2 regions of the Niabella sp. CPT15-335-S11 genome follow, and region 2 is predicted to be linked to the other one. Evidence: riboswitches for the same ligand, from Rfam matches in the RefSeq annotation. Region 2 holds a riboswitch; the other holds the start of a gene.
What was found. A riboswitch is a leader RNA that binds a small molecule or an ion and turns the genes downstream of it on or off. The one in region 2 is predicted to bind cobalamin.
Positions count from the first base shown of each region.

Region 1: it holds a riboswitch for cobalamin, as region 2 does, so the genes downstream of both, AC3WS5_RS02115 (ribonucleoside-diphosphate reductase small subunit) here and AC3WS5_RS10415 (TonB-dependent receptor plug domain-containing protein) in region 2, are expected to answer to the same signal.

Region 1 is NZ_JBYTEI010000001.1:513,550-521,657, forward strand. Features, by position in the region: gene mqnC (cyclic dehypoxanthinyl futalosine synthase) at 1-86, opposite strand, end outside; gene AC3WS5_RS02110 (aspartyl protease family protein) at 329-1,486, shown strand; cobalamin riboswitch at 1,707-1,903, shown strand; gene AC3WS5_RS02115 (ribonucleoside-diphosphate reductase small subunit) at 2,014-2,985, shown strand; gene AC3WS5_RS02120 (ribonucleoside-diphosphate reductase subunit alpha) at 3,018-5,408, shown strand; gene AC3WS5_RS02125 (cysteine-rich CWC family protein) at 5,497-5,859, shown strand; gene AC3WS5_RS02130 (M16 family metallopeptidase) at 6,089-7,327, shown strand; gene AC3WS5_RS02135 (LytR/AlgR family response regulator transcription factor) at 7,312-7,977, opposite strand; gene AC3WS5_RS02140 (sensor histidine kinase) at 7,995-8,108, opposite strand, start outside.
Region 2 is NZ_JBYTEI010000002.1:968,690-976,797, forward strand. Features, by position in the region: gene ubiE (bifunctional demethylmenaquinone methyltransferase/2-methoxy-6-polyprenyl-1,4-benzoquinol methylase UbiE) at 1-543, opposite strand, end outside; gene yihA (ribosome biogenesis GTP-binding protein YihA/YsxC) at 658-1,314, shown strand; cobalamin riboswitch at 1,464-1,672, shown strand; gene AC3WS5_RS10415 (TonB-dependent receptor plug domain-containing protein) at 1,794-3,665, shown strand; gene AC3WS5_RS10420 (MarC family protein) at 3,815-4,408, shown strand; tRNA gene AC3WS5_RS10425 (tRNA-Arg) at 4,417-4,491, shown strand; gene AC3WS5_RS10430 (ORF6N domain-containing protein) at 4,556-4,891, opposite strand; gene AC3WS5_RS10435 (DUF1801 domain-containing protein) at 4,977-5,381, opposite strand; gene AC3WS5_RS10440 (hypothetical protein) at 5,572-5,739, opposite strand; partial or broken gene AC3WS5_RS10445 (SDR family NAD(P)-dependent oxidoreductase) at 5,734-6,500, shown strand; gene AC3WS5_RS10450 (NAD(P)H-dependent glycerol-3-phosphate dehydrogenase) at 6,590-7,630, shown strand; gene hemW (radical SAM family heme chaperone HemW) at 7,610-8,108, opposite strand, start outside.

The sequences.
Region 1 (8,108 bases), on a different contig from region 2:
GGAGCGTGATGGTAGAGGTAAACCCCCTCTTCTATACTAAGGAACTCAAAACCCGACGCCTTTTTATAAAGTTCAGATAAGTTCATATTCGTTTTGCTGAAGAGACAAAGGTAAGTAAAAGAATTCCCTCGCCGGGAAAAGGCGGTTTTAGAATTTACCAGGAAAACTTTGTAACTTGTGTATGATCCGGATGAACCAGTCTCTGACAGGCGCTGGTTGCCCGGAATGGGTTGCTTTTGAGGATGAGGCGAGAGTTACCACCGGGTATTTTGCAATTTGAGTAGATAATATGCACCTTAGGCTAACTATATTGGTACTCATACAATTAATGTTGATAAAGCCGCTTGCGGGCCAGGAAGAATTTATTGAACCCCCAAGCCGGTTTATCACCAGCGCTGGCTTTACCCAATTGACCGGGGGAGTGATTTTGCTGCGGGCTATTTTCGATAATTATCCCGACTCTCTCAACTTCATCCTAGACACGGGCAGCGGTGGCATTTCCCTCGATTCTTCCACCGCGGCTGAACTGGGCCTGCATGTTCCTGCACCAGAAAGGATCATCAGGGGTATCGGAGGGATCAGGAAAGTTGGATTCCTGAAAAATCACAAACTAACCATCGGTTCTCTCGTGGCAGACAGCCTGAACTTCCATGTCATTGACTATGACATGCTTTCTTCACTATATGGTGATAAAATAGATGGGATCATTGGTTACTCCCTGTTTAGCCGTTACATAATCAGGATAAATTACGACACCAATGAGCTCTCATTTTGGACAAACGGCAGTTTGAAATATCCAAAAGGCGGCCATCTGATACTTCCCCGCATCGGCATGCTTCCCGTTCATAACGCCGAGATCTCTGATTCGCGACCGGTGAACTTCAATTATCTCTTTGATATTGGCGCCGGGCTTACGGTTTTATTCTCAGATGATTTTGTGGAAGACAGCGCATTCATAAAAACCAAGCGGAAAAAATATCTCAAACAGGGGGAGGGACTGGGCGGAAGAGTAGATATGTTAACGACGGTTTGTAAGGAGTTAAAGATCGGACCTTACAAATTCAGAAATGTTCCGATCAATATATTCAGGGACGACTTCAACATAACCTCCTACCCGTTGATGGGCGGGTTGATCGGGAATGATATTTTCAGAAGGTTTAACTGCATCATCAATTATAACAAAAGGCAAATCCACCTCATCCCCAACACGCACTTCAGGGAACCCTTTGATTATGCGTACTCGGGCATTGAGCTGTACCTGATCGATGGAAAGATTAAGATCGGATCCATCCCCAAGGGATCCCCCGCGGAAAAAGCAGGATTTATGGAAGGTGATGAAGTGCTCGCCGTGAACAATCGTTTCGGATTAAATTTAAAGGACCTTAAACAGGAATTACAATCCGCCACCGGAAGAGTCAGAGTAATTATCAGGCGCAACGACCAACTGCAGATGAAATCGATGAAAGTGATTAATATTCTCAGATAGCGATGGAGAAGGGGTTACGCGCTAGCTACGACAGGCCTGCCCGCCGAAGGAGGGTAAACCTTCCGGCAGCCAGGGATACTGGATATTAGATATATATTCAATTACAAGTTAAGAATTACGAGAGCGGTATTTTCCTCCTCTTAGCCTAAGCCAATATTGACTTTCCTGTGTTTTCAACACAACGTGGATAACAATCTGACCTCATTCTAAACAGGCTTACTATTTTGCAATACAATTTGGTTGATAATCCATCACAGAATGGATGTCATTAAAAGGGAATCCCGTGAAAGTCGGGAACTATCCCCGTAGCTGTAAGCTCCTAAAAAGTTGTTTAATCTTCATGCCACTGTTTTCATTAATGGGAAGGCCCTAAACAACGGAGTAAGTCAGAAGACCTGCCAAAGAAATCTTTAGTAACTACGCTTTCGGAGGAAAAGCAGGTACTGATAGTTTCGGCATATTGCACGGCTTATTCTTTCAGCACTGTACCTTTTTGTCCGCAGGTAAAATTTTAAAATTATTTTACTATGCAATATGACAATGAAATTTTATTAAAAGAAAACAAAGACAGGTTTGTTATCCTGCCTATCAATTATCCTAAAGTTTGGGAACACTACAAACGCCATGAAGCCAGTTTTTGGACGGCAGAAGAAATTGATCTTAGCAGCGACCTGAAAGATTGGGCGTCTCTAAATGACGGTGAACGTCATTTTATTTCTCATGTACTTGCATTTTTCGCCGCTAGTGATGGAATAGTCAATGAAAATCTCGCTGTAAATTTCATGAGCGAAGTGCAATTACCTGAAGCAAGATGTTTCTATGGTTTTCAAATCATGATGGAAAACATTCACAGCGAGACCTATGCCTTGCTGATCGATACCTATGTGAAAGATGCTGCCGAAAAACACAAGTTCTTTCATGCCATTGATACAGTTCCCGCCGTAAAGAAAAAAGCCGAGTGGGCTTTGCGTTGGATTGAGAACGGAAATTTTGCTCAAAGACTTATTGCATTTGCGGCTGTTGAGGGTATATTCTTCAGCGGTAGTTTCTGTTCCATTTTTTGGCTAAAAAAAAGAGGCTTAATGCCCGGACTTACTTTTAGCAATGAACTGATAAGCCGTGATGAAGGTTTGCATTGTGAGTTTGCCTGTTTGTTGTATAGCATGTTGAACAATAAACTTTCGGAAGAAGAAGTAAAAGCTATTATCGGCGATGCTGTTGTCATAGAAAAAGAATTTATTACCGAAGCACTGCCTGTTGATTTAATTGGTATGAATGCGAAGCTGATGCAGCAATACATTGAATTTGTCGCAGACAGATGGCTAACCGAGTTAGGCTGCTCAAAAATGTTCAACAGCACAAATCCCTTTGATTTTATGGAGATGATTTCGTTACAAGGAAAAACTAACTTCTTTGAAAAAAGAGTCGGTGATTATCAAAAGGCAGGTGTAATGGCAAACAAAGGCGCGCAGGTATTTTCAACTGACGATGATTTTTAAAATCCAATTACTAACCATAAAATTCTTCAATCATGTACGTAATAAAAAGAAGCGGAAAACAAGAGTCCATAAAGTTTGATAAAGTAACGGCGAGAATTGAGAAACTAAGCTATGGCTTAAGCCCTTTAGTAAATGTTATTGATGTGGCAAAGAAGACCATAGAGGGTATTTATGCAGGTGTCCCAACAACAGAGTTAGACAACCTTGCAGCCGAAACCGCGGCTTCTTTAACTACGATTCACCCCGACTATGCAATTTTGGCTTCACGCGTAGCAGTAAGTAATCTACATAAAAACACGGTGAAAAGCTTTTCAGAAACCATGCGTAAGCTGCACGAGTACACCGATAAAAAAATAGGAAGAAAAATGCCTTTGGTCGCAGATGATGTAATGCAGATAATACAAAAGCATGCAGATATTCTGGACAGCACGATCATCTATGACAGGGATTACGGCTTTGATTATTTTGGGTTTAAGACTTTAGAAAAATCTTACCTGCTGAAGATTAATGAAAAGATAGCAGAACGTCCGCAACACATGTATATGAGAGTGGCAGTAGGCATTCACAAAAATGATATTGACGAAGTCATAAAAACGTATCATTTGTTAAGTGAAAAGTGGATGACACATGCCACACCCACACTGTTCAACGCAGGTACACCTAAGCCGCAAATGAGTAGCTGTTTTCTCTTAACGATGAAAGACGACAGTATTGACGGCATTTATGATACACTGAAGCAAACCGCAAGAATTTCTCAAAGCGCCGGTGGTATTGGTTTGGCTATTCATAATATTCGCGCAACTGGAAGTTATATCGGCGGCACAAATGGCACGAGCAACGGCATTATTCCTATGCTTCGTGTGTTCAACGATACCGCGAGGTATGTTGACCAGGGCGGTGGTAAACGTAAAGGCGCTTTTGCTATTTATTTAGAGACTTGGCATGCCGACGTGTTTGAGTTTTTGGATTTAAGAAAAAATCACGGTAAAGAAGAATTACGTGCAAGAGACTTGTTTTATGCTTTGTGGATTAGCGATTTGTTTATGAAACGCGTTGAAGCAAATGGTAATTGGAGCTTGTTTTGCCCCAATGAAGCGCCGGGATTAAGTGACTGTTGGGGTTCAGCATTTGAAAAACTATATGAACAATACGAGGCAGAAGGCAGGGCAATAAAAACAGTTAAAGCACAGGAGCTATGGTTTGCAATCTTGGAGTCACAAATTGAAACGGGTACGCCCTATATGTTATATAAAGATGCTGCCAACAGAAAAAGCAATCAACAGAATTTGGGAACAATCAAAAGCAGCAACCTCTGTACGGAAATACTAGAATATACAAGTCCTGATGAAGTAGCTGTTTGCAACCTTGCCTCCATTGCGTTACCAAGATTTGTAAAAGACGGAAAATTTGACCATGAGAAATTGTTCGAAGTAGCTTATCAGGCCACTAAAAATCTCAACAAAATAATTGACAATAATTATTATCCCGTTGACGAAGCAAGATACTCCAATTTAAAACACCGCCCTATTGGTCTGGGGGTACAAGGACTTGCTGATGTGTTTATTTTATTGCGCTTACCCTTTGAAAGCGATTTGGCGAAAATGCTGAACAAAAACATTTTTGAAACCATCTACTTTGCCGCCATGACCGCCAGTAAAGATCTGGCAAAAAAACAGGGTGCTTATGAAACCTTTGCAGACTCACCTGTTTCAAAGGGCATATTTCAGTTTGATATGTGGAATGTAACCCCAAGCGAGCGTTGGGATTGGGCAACGCTGAAAGAAGAAGTAAAAAAATACGGCGTAAGAAATTCGTTGCTGGTTGCACCCATGCCTACGGCTTCCACTTCGCAAATCTTTGGTAACAACGAATGTTTTGAACCCTACACTTCCAACATTTACACAAGAAGGGTTTTAAGCGGTGAGTTCATCGTGGTAAATAAACATTTGCTGAAAACCCTCGTTGAGCTGGGATTATGGAACAATAATATGAAAAACAAAATCATTGCAGCCAATGGCTCTGTTCAAAACATTGATGAAATCCCTGCCGATATAAAAGAGTTGTACAAAACCGTATGGGAAATAAAGCAACGCAACATTATAGATATGGCGGCCGACAGAGGCGCATATATTTGTCAATCGCAATCACTGAATTTGTTTGTTGATAATCCCACAACATCCAAACTTACATCTATGCACTTTTACGCGTGGAAAAAAGGGTTGAAAACAGGTATGTATTATTTGCGTACACAAGCGGCGTCGCAGGCAGTACAGTTTACCGTACAAAAGCAAGCCGTCAATACAGTTGAACCGGTAATTCCAACACTCAACAACAAACAACAGTCGCCCACAGATGTAGAGCCGACGCAAACCAACGGCACTACTTGCAGTATGCAGGATGGATGCATTAGTTGTGGTTCGTAACGATAACCTCACAGAAACCGGGTATATTCAAATGAAAGCGGCTGGTGCAGACTCACGACGGCCGCTGCGTGAAGCCGCCTAAATGGAAATGAGTAAACATGAAACCAAATATTGCCCACGTTGCGGAACATTGTTTGAATGTAAAGTGGGTGATGTAGTCAATTGTCAATGTAACGTAAATATTTCAGATGAAACGAAGAACTTTTTACAAAGCACATCCTATAGCGATTGCTTGTGTTGCAAATGCATGAGGGAAATTAACCTTATGGTACAATTTAAGCTGCAACATAATTTTCCCAAACAAAGAGAATTAATGATAGAAGGGCTGCATTATTACTTTGACAACGGATATTTTGTTTTTACAGAGTTATATCATTTGCAAAGGGGATATTGTTGTAAAGATAATTGCAGGCATTGTGCCTATGGAAATAAAAACAAGGATAGTAATTAATAGAAAAAAATTTCAGAACGAATGGGAAAATCAACGACAAACATTTTTAAGGCGGTATTCCCCGACAGTACCTCAAACAAAAGCCATGGCATAAAAACAGCAAAGTGTAGATTCTGATTCATGTTGGCTCTCCCCCTTGACGATACATTCGTAATTCGTCATTGATCATTCGTCATTGAATGACGTAATTCATCCCAACCCTTAGCGCTTCTAATCGTATCTTCGCGCCATGATTCAGTTTGATAAATTTGCGCTGGACAACGGACTCAGGGTTATCGTACACCGCGATCCATCCACCCCCATGGCTGTAGTTAATATTATGTACAATGTCGGAGCAAGGGATGAGAACCCGGAACAAACCGGCTTCGCCCATCTCTTTGAGCACCTGATGTTTGGCGGCTCGGTAAACATCCCCGAATATGATGAGCCCCTTCAACGAGCGGGTGGCGAGAACAACGCCTACACCACAAACGACCTCACGAACTATTATGTTCAGATCCCCGCGCAAAACCTGGAAACTGCATTCTGGCTGGAGAGCGACCGGATGCTATCACTGGCCTTCGACGAAAAAAGCCTTGAAGTACAACGAAAGGTAGTCAGCGAGGAGTTTAAAGAGCATTACATCGATAAGCCCTACGGTGATGTCTGGTTCAAACTGAGAGAGCTTAGCTACACGACCCACCCTTATCGCTGGATGACGATTGGCCGGGAGCTTTCCCATATCGAAGGTGCCCGCCTGCAGGACGTAAGAGATTTCTTTTTCAGATTTTATCGCCCCAACAATGCCATCATGGTCGTGGCCGGCAATGTTGAAACCGCACAGGTTAGGGACCTGGCAAATAAATGGTTTGGCGATATCCCCGCGGGCAAACCATATCAGCGCGACCTCCCGGCAGAACCACCCCAAACTGAACCCCGCAGCCTCACTGTAACGGCCGATGTTCCCCTGGACGCATTATACAAATGCTGGCACATGGGCAGCCGCACAAGCAGCGAATACTACGCATGCGATCTGCTGACGGATATCCTGGGCGGCGGAGAATCCTCACGATTATACCAAAAGCTGGTCAAAGAATTACAGCTGTTCGTCTACGTTCAGTGCTATCACCTTGGAACCATTGACCCCGGCCTAATCTGTATTGAAGGAAAACTGGTCAAAGGAGTTAACATGCAGGAAGCCGAAAAGGAGATTGAAACTATACTCCGCTACCTCCGGGAAGAACCCATCCTGGACAGCGAATTGCAAAAGGTTAAAAACAAAACCGAAAGCATCATAACCTTTGAAGATATGAGCGTGCTGAACCGTGCGAATAGTCTGGCCTATTACGAATTACTGGGAGATGCCGGTCTGATGAACACAGAAATGGCCAGGTATGAAGCCGTAACCCTCGCGGATATAAAAGAAACCGCGAACAAGATTTTCAGGGATGAGAATTGCTCTACACTGTATTATTACGCCAAGAACTGATAATTGCTCCCCACCGGCAACTCCACCTCACGAATAAATACCCATTGTCGGGAAAAGCGGGTCACTTTTGATTTAGCGACAATATAACTGCGGTGAATGCGTATAAATTTATCGGGTGGGAGTATGGCTTCCATATCATTCAAGGTTTGTCGCGTCGTGATTCTCCCCGATTCAACAAACACATTCAGGTAATTACCAGCGGCTTCAATATACAATATGTCATCCAGCATCACTTTAACCTGCTCATATCCATCCTTCAGAAATAGGTGGCTCCCTGCCTCAACGCCACCCTTTTTTAGCAGAAAAAGCTCCTGCGCCCGGCTGCAGGCCTTGAAAAATCTTGCGAGCGAAAATGGTTTCAGCAAATAATCTACCGCATCCACTTCAAAACCTTCAACGGCATGCTCACTATAAGCGGTTGTAAAAATGATCATTACCTCCCGGGGCAATGACTTGGAGATTTCTATCCCCGTAACATCAGGCATCTTAATATCCAGGAACACGAGGTCTGTTGCGTGCTTATGCAGATAATCGATCCCCTCAAAAGCGTTGGTAAAACAAGCCGCTAGTTCCAGGAACGGAACTTTTGCAGCATGGCTTTTGATGACTTCCAACGCCATGGGTTCGTCGTCTATGGCAATAGCTGTCATACCGATCTTTCAATTTGCTACAAAGTAAGCGTTAAATGCACAAAATATTCATTTGCGTTTGCCCGAATCACGAGTTCGTGTTTTCCGGGGTACAACATTGCCAGTCTTTGTTTTACATTTTCCAGTCCGAT
Region 2 (8,108 bases):
CCGGTACAGCCCCGCAAATCCAAATGTGTGCGGCTGCGAGAACTCCAGGATCATCAGCTTGCCCCCTGGCCGCAACACCCGGCAGATCTCAGCCAGACCTTTCTCAAGGTTTTCAAAATTACGAACGCCAAAAGCGGCCATGGCGGCATCAAAACTATCCGCGGCAAAAGGCAGGTCTTCGGAATCCCCCTTCACTAAGTCGATCTTTCGGGCGAGACCTTCTTTCTCAATTTTTTTCCGGCCCTCTTCCAGCATCCCGGCTGATATATCCACCCCGGTGATCCGCTCGGGATCCAGCGTCCTGCAGGCCATGATCGCCAGATCAGCCGTACCCGTGGCGATATCAATGATCTGCTTCGGGTTTGACGCCTTTAGCGTATTCAGACCTTTCTTCCGCCATCCGATGTCGATCCGTGCCGACAGCAACCGGTTCATGAAATCGTATTTCCCGGCAATCCGGTCAAACATTTCTGCTACCTGTTCTTTTTTGGTCTTGTCCGACTCCCGGAAGGGAATTATATCATCATGAGGTAATTGAGCCATGGCGGCAAAGTTAGCCCAAAATCGGCTTTTTTACTGCAAAGCCTGTTACCTGCACCAAGTTGAACCGGATTCACCTTTTAGGATTTATGATATGCCCGCCCTACTTTTGCTGTTATGGAAATTTTGTCCGCATCATACCTGAAAAGCAGCGCCAATTTCAGTCAGTGTCCCGCGCCGGACCGGCCGGAATATGCATTCATCGGCCGTAGCAATGTGGGCAAATCTTCCCTGATCAATATGCTTTGTCATAAAAAAGCACTGGCCAAAACCTCATCCACACCGGGTAAGACCAAACTGATCAACCATTTTGAAATCGTTTCGTCTGTCAGCAACCGCGATAGCAAAAACAGGACTTCATGGTATATCGCCGACCTGCCGGGTTACGGGTATGCAAAAGTTGCCCAAAAAGAACGGAAAAGCTGGTCGGTGATGATAGAGCATTATATTCTGAAAAGACCCAATCTCTGCAGCCTTTTTATCTTAATTGACAGTCGCCATGAACCCCAGAAAATTGATATTGAGTTCATCAACCAGCTCGGCGCCTGGGGCGTCCCTTTTACTATTGTGTTTACCAAAGCCGACAAAAACAAACCTGGGGCAACCGTTCGGAATGTGGAGCAATTTTTGGAAGCCCTGCGATCAGGCTGGGAAGAGCTTCCTCCTTACTTTATCTCATCCGCCATCGATAGAACCGGACGGGAAGAAATTCTTGATCATATTAACAAACTGAACAATTTGTTCAGGAAAACTTTTCCAGGAAAAACGCTGTAATGGCGGTTAGATACTAGACGTTATCCACCCGAATCGTCGGCCGCGGCGGACGGGCGGGGACGTTAGACGCTAGATTTTAGACCTTAGGCTCATTAATTACATATAAGAAGCATATGTGCTAAACTCCCCTGCAATTAATTCCAGACTCCCTATATTTGCAGCGATTTGGTTGGCGGTAACGCCATGAAAAGGGAAGTCCGGTGAGAGTCCGGCGCTATCCCCGTAGCTGTAATGCCCACTTGATCTCATTGTTAAATGAGACGCAGAAAAGTTTTATTAAGACCCACTTTCATCACATATGGAGGGAAGGAAATAAAACGGGCCAAGCCAGAAGACCTGCCAGATCATGATTCAATATTCAGCTTTCGGGAGAAAAGTGGGGTATTAGCGGTTTCCTTAAAACCAGCTTTCATAGTCTGCAGCTTTTAAGTTACTTCTAATGTTCATTTCACCGGAAGCAGTCACTAAAAACTTTTTACATGAAAAAGAAAATTTTAGTAGTGGCTGCTGTACTCATTTACGGCACACTACAAGCACAAACCGACAGCCTGCTTAACCTTGAAGAAGTAACGGTTACAGCAACGAAATTCCCGAAAAAGACTTCTGAGACTGGCAAAGTAGTCAACATTATTACCGCTGAAGAGATCAGCCGGGCAGGCGGGAAAGATCTCTCACAATTGCTCTCAGAACAGGCCGGCATTATCGTGAGCGGCGCCAACAGTAACCCTGGAAAAGATAAGGCTATTTATATGCAGGGCGCAAACTACGGGTACACCCTGATCCTGCTGAACGGCGTGCCGGTAACCGATCCGACCGGAGTAGGGGGAGCTTTTGATCTGAGAATGTTGCCCGTTGACCAGATCGAAAGAATCGAAATTCTGAAAGGCGCTGAAAGTACGCTCTACGGATCCGAAGCCGTAGCCGGGGTCATCAATATCATCACCAAAAAAGGGGGAGCCAAACCCGTTGGTGTATCGGGCGGCATTTCTTATGGCACCCACCAAACATTCCGTGCAAATGCCGCGCTGGGCGGGCACTACAAAGGATCATCCTACAATATCGGTTATGTTCACCAGGAGACCCGGGGCATCTCCGAAGCGGTTAACCAAATCGATACCGCTATCAGGAACGGGTATAATCAAAACGCGTTCAGCGCAGATTTCAACGCCAAGCTGACTGAAAACTTCTACCTAAAACCCTACTTCAGGTATTCAAGGTACATGGGCTCCATTCCCGATGGCGCGTTCCAGCCGGCCGCTAATCCCTATGATGCCCGGCTGATCAACACAGGAAGCCAGGCTGTATATTATTTCAAAGGAGGTTCCATTACCGGAATCTATGCCTATGATGATGTGGAACGCCATTACAAATTTTCCTGGGGCGCTTCTGACTATGCCGGTCACAAAAAAACGGCCGAGCTAATTTCCACTTATTCCTTCAATCCATATTTCCAGGCGCTGGCCGGATTCAGGTATGATAAGCTGGTCATGAAGCATCCCAGACCGGATGTCAAGGATACCCTGGCCACGGTTGCCAGCCCTTACTTGTTGCTCTTCCTGAAGAACCGCACCGGTTTCAACCTGGAAGCAGGCGGAAGGCTCAACTTTCATTCCAAGTACGGGAACAACGCGACTTTCAGCCTGAACCCTTCCTACCTCATCAATGAGAAAGTGAAGCTTTTTGTAAACTATGGAACCTCGTTCCGGGCACCCGCTTTGTCCGAGCTTTATGGACAATTTGGTGCCAACCCCGATTTGAAACCCGAAAAATCCCGGAACCTGGAAGCCGGAATTTCAGCGAAGCTCCTGAATGATAAGCTCCAGGGCCGTGTCGTTTATTTTGACCGCAGGATTGATGATGTCATTACCACAGACCAGAAGTACCGTTATATCAACCTCAATCATCAAAAAGATCACGGGGTTGATATCGAGACCGGAATCGCCCTTACAGAACTGCTGAACCTGAAACTGTTTTATTCCTTCGTAACCGGCGAGGTTACAACAAAGAGCGGAAACGCAGATACCACTTTCAATAACCTGTTCAGGAGACCAAAACACAGTGCCGGCGCGACCTTGGGCTATCAGGCTACCAAACAACTTTTCCTGTCGGCGCACGCCAGGTATTTTGGCGAGAGAAAAGATATCGCGTTTAACGCGGTGACCTACAAAGCTGAAAATCGGACATTGGACCCCTATACCCTGGTGGACCTGTACGCTGAATACGGGATCCTGAAGAATAATCTGAAGTTGTTCGGACAGGTCAATAACCTGTTCAATGCCAACTATTCGGAGATCACGGGATACGCGACCCTGGCCCGCACCTGGACGGGAGGGATCCGGTTTAACTTCTGACCTCCGGCAGCGGCGTTTTGGGCAGCGTGATGCTGACCAATAACTCGACTGGATACAACACGACCGGGCAATCACCTCAGAAGGGTAAACGGGGTGGTTTCCCGGTCTTGTTTTCAAATAATATACATTTGCAACCAAAAGGGAAGGACATGAAACCGATCAACCTGAATGCTTTACTGACTATTACGTTTACGTTGTTCGCGATTATTGATATAATCGGCTCAATTCCCATCCTGCTGTCCGTCAAGAATAAGATGGGCGGCAAGATAAGAGAACTCAGGGTAACGGCCATTTCCGGGTTGCTGATGATCCTATTCCTGTACCTCGGCGATTCAATCCTGCATGTGCTGGGGCTGGACGTTAAGTCTTTTGCGGTGGGAGGCTCGATCGTAATCTTTATCCTTGGACTTGAGATGGTGCTGGGGATTGAGTTTTTCAAGCCTGAAGGAGACGAAAAAGCTACAACCATTGTCCCGCTTGCCTTTCCGCTGATCGCGGGCTCGGGCACGTTGACCACCATCATGTCGTTAAAAGCAAACTACGATGAAACAACGATATTATTAGCCATCTTTCTGAACCTGATCATCATTTTTATTGTCCTGAAATCCCTCGGTCCTATATCCAGGCTCTTAGGTAAAAGCGGATTAATCGCTGTAAGAAAATTTTTTGGCGTAATATTGCTGGCCATTGCCGTAAAAATCTTTGCGGCCAATGCAGCGGGTTTGTTGCAGTCCGCACCATAGCCTCCCCCGGCCTTGTAGTACAACGGATAGTACGTGGGTCTCCGGAACCCATGATCCCGGTTCGATTCCGGGCAAGGTCACCACGCAAAAGCCGCCTTATTGGCGGCTTTTGTTGTTTATGGAAGTTCCTGCCTGCTTCTGATGGCCTTATCTAAAGATATTCACTGCTATAGCTCGCTCACTGTTCAACACACTGGATAACATTAAAACGCCGTGTTCTGTAAAAACATTAGGTAGTTTTCTTCTACCGCCCCAACTTGATATCACATTTTGTGATATCAAGTTGGTCCATTCCTGTTCCGTAAGCCGGAACATGAAATCATCAGGAAAGCGGCCCTCATTTCTGGTTACTGCCTGATTTAGAACCCTCGTTTCTACGCCGTACAACTCTGATAAATCACTGTCCAGCATCACATTTTGCCCGCGCAGCAAATAAATTTTACTGATCACTTTTTCATTGCTTACCATTAAGGCCTTTGCCATCGTTATGTTTTTTAGCTAACAAGCAGAAAGGTAGAGCTTTTTTCCCTACTTGCCGTCTCACACCATTCTTTGCATCGTTCTGTGTTCAGCCATTTTTGCCTTGTCCCTCAAACCCATATCGAATGGCGGCTTCAAGTATGTCGGGGTTTATATCCTTCAGTGCTCTGAACTTAATGCAATATCCGGTAACAGTTGCCTTGCCCAGTTTTTTTCCAAACGTTTGGGCTAAGTAGGTCTTATCTTTGATCCCCATGATATAGACAGAGATGCCCGTTTTGTTTGCACTTAGGCCGATCTGAAAATTTTCTTTGCTTGTTCCATCCGCATAATTAATCGTGTAAAGTCCATATCCGATCGTAGGGTTGGCAATCGTTTGACCTTCGCTGTTTTTACCGTCAAAGAATGATAATTTACCAGACGGTGACACCTGAAGTATGAGCCGGTGCAATTCCTGCAGGTCGCCACGTTTGGGTTCGGGTTGGTCAGCCAAATAGTTTTTAATTTGTTCCTGAACGTTCATATACTAAATAAAGGTACGGTTGCATGCGATAGATTCTCTAATCTCGCCTAACTTTTAATTCAAACGCTCATTCATTCTTCTTTATCTACAGCTCAGGAAGATTCACTTTCGCACAATTTACCGGCCGCAGCTAACAGCCGCCATCCCATGGCCCGGGCGGCTATAGATAGATCGGGGTCCCGTTCAGGTCATCGTAATAATCATCCCCTATAACGTTTCGGTCAGCAAAATCGCGAAGCGAGGTTTCGCTGGCAACTCCTTCGGTAACCGTTGCTAACGTATTTCCCCCGCCACCCTTACCTTTACTCAAACGTAACACGACATGCATTTGCAAAAAACTGTATTTATAACCGGCGCAAGCTCGGGCTTTGGAGAAGCCTGTGCCCACAAATTTGCCTCCAATCAACACCGCCTGATTTTATCAGCCCGCAGAAAGGAAAAGCTGGAGAACCTGACAAGTCTGCTCCGTTCAAAATACGCTACCGAAATTCATCTTCTGCCCTTCGACGTGCGTGACAGAAACGCAACGCTTACCGCCATACATTCCCTGCCTGAAGCATGGCAGCAGATTGACATATTAATCAATAACGCCGGACTGGCCGCAGGAAAAGATGACTCGATGAAGCGAACCTGGATGACTGGGATGAAATGGTTGACACAAATATCAAAGGCTTTGCACGGATAGCACAGGCCGTTGCAAAGGGTATGGTCAAAAGAAATAAAGGACATATTATTAATCTCGGCTCAGTAGCCGCCAAACAGGTCTACGCCCAGGGCAACATGTACTGCGCCACCAAACATGCCATCGATGCACTCAGCCAGGCCATGCGGATCGACCTCCTGCCCCATCATATTAAAGTTACCGCCATTCACCCCGGCGCGGCAAACACGGAGTTTTCGATGGTGCGCTTTAAGGGCGACCAATCCGCAGCAGACAAAGTGTATGAGGGCTTTACGCCACTTTCAGCGGAAGATGTGGCAGAAGTCATTTATTATTGCACCACACTACCGGAACACGTTTGCGTTAATGACCTGGTCATTACCGGTACGCAACAGGCAGATTGTTTTTATTATGATAAGACTTCGTAATGTATCTATCCCCGAATGCATGTTGAGCTATCTCGAAAAGAAATTTCGCGGATATTATCCGTTAACTTTAAAGTAAAATTTTTTAATACGTGACTCTAAAATTTGCTGTAATCGGAAGCGGCAGTTGGGCGACCGCGCTCGTCAAAATCCTGTCGGATAGCGGGCATACCGTACATTGGTGGGTTCGAAATGATGCCTCAAAGACCTATATCCTGAACAGGCACCACAATCCGCATTATCTCACATCCGCCCTGCTCAACACCGGACGACTCCAAGTGAGTACCGATTTGAAAGAAGTGATATCAGGCGCAAACGTACTTGTGATGGCCGTTCCATCGGCTTTTATCGCTTCGGCCCTCTCCGTCCTGGATAGCAGCAACCTCAGGGATAAGAAGATTCTTTCCGCGATAAAAGGTATCCTGCCGGAGGAAAATGTCCTGCTGAATGATTACCTGGGCAGAAAATTTGATCTGCCACTTTCGGATTATTTTGCCGTACTGGGACCCTGCCATGCAGAAGAGGTCGCTGCTGAAAGGCTTTCCTACCTTACGTTTTCAGGTGTTGACGTTAAAATGGCTGAAGACATCGCGGGTTATTTCAGTTCGCCCTATATCAAGACAGTCGTTAATCACGATATCTTCGGGGTACAATATGCCGCTGTGCTGAAAAACATTTATGCACTGGGCGCCGGTATCGCCCACGGCTTGGATTATGGCGATAATTTTCAAAGTGTTTATATTGCCAACAGCGCCGATGAGATGGCCATATTCCTCCGGAAATTTGGGGCCGAACATATTGTGGTCGGAGAACATGAAAACGGCGGCGACCTGGGAAAGCGTTCAGCTAATTATGCAGCGTCCGTGTATCTGGGCGATTTACTGGTGACCTGCTACTCGCTTTACAGCCGGAACCGGACTTTCGGCAATATGATTGGCAAGGGATATTCAGTCCAGGCCGCACAACTGGAACTCAATATGATCGCGGAAGGTTTTAACGCGTCAAAGTGTATTTACGACATCAATCAGAAAATAAAGGCTGAAATGCCCATCGCAGAGACGGTTTACAAAATCCTTTGGGAGGGTCTAAATCCCGCCGATGGATTTAAAGCATTAGAAGCGGTCCTCGTTTGACAAATCGGAAGGAAAAAACAAATCCGCCGCGATACCATCAGCATACAACATCCCTTCGCGGGTCAGTTGCAAACGGTTACCGTCGATCACGACCCGACCCGCCTGTAAAAATTTTTCAGCCTGGTTCACGACGATTATCCTCTCCGGCTCACTGAACCGTTCCAGATCAATACCCTCGCTCTTGCGCAAAGAAACCATGATGTATTCATTCAGTTTCTGAACAGGCGTCAGCACTTCTTTTTCCCGGGGTAAACGATCTTGTTCAATAGCATCGATATACTGCTGGTTATTGGCAACATTCCACCATCGTTCTATCCCGTTGTAGGAATGAGCTGATGGACCAACGCCCAAATAATTTTCACCATTCCAATAGGAAGAATTATGACGGCTTCTGTAACCCGGCCGGGCAAAATTGGAAATCTCATAGTGTTCATAGCCGACTTCTGCCGCGCGGTCCATCAGGAGCAGAAACTGCCTC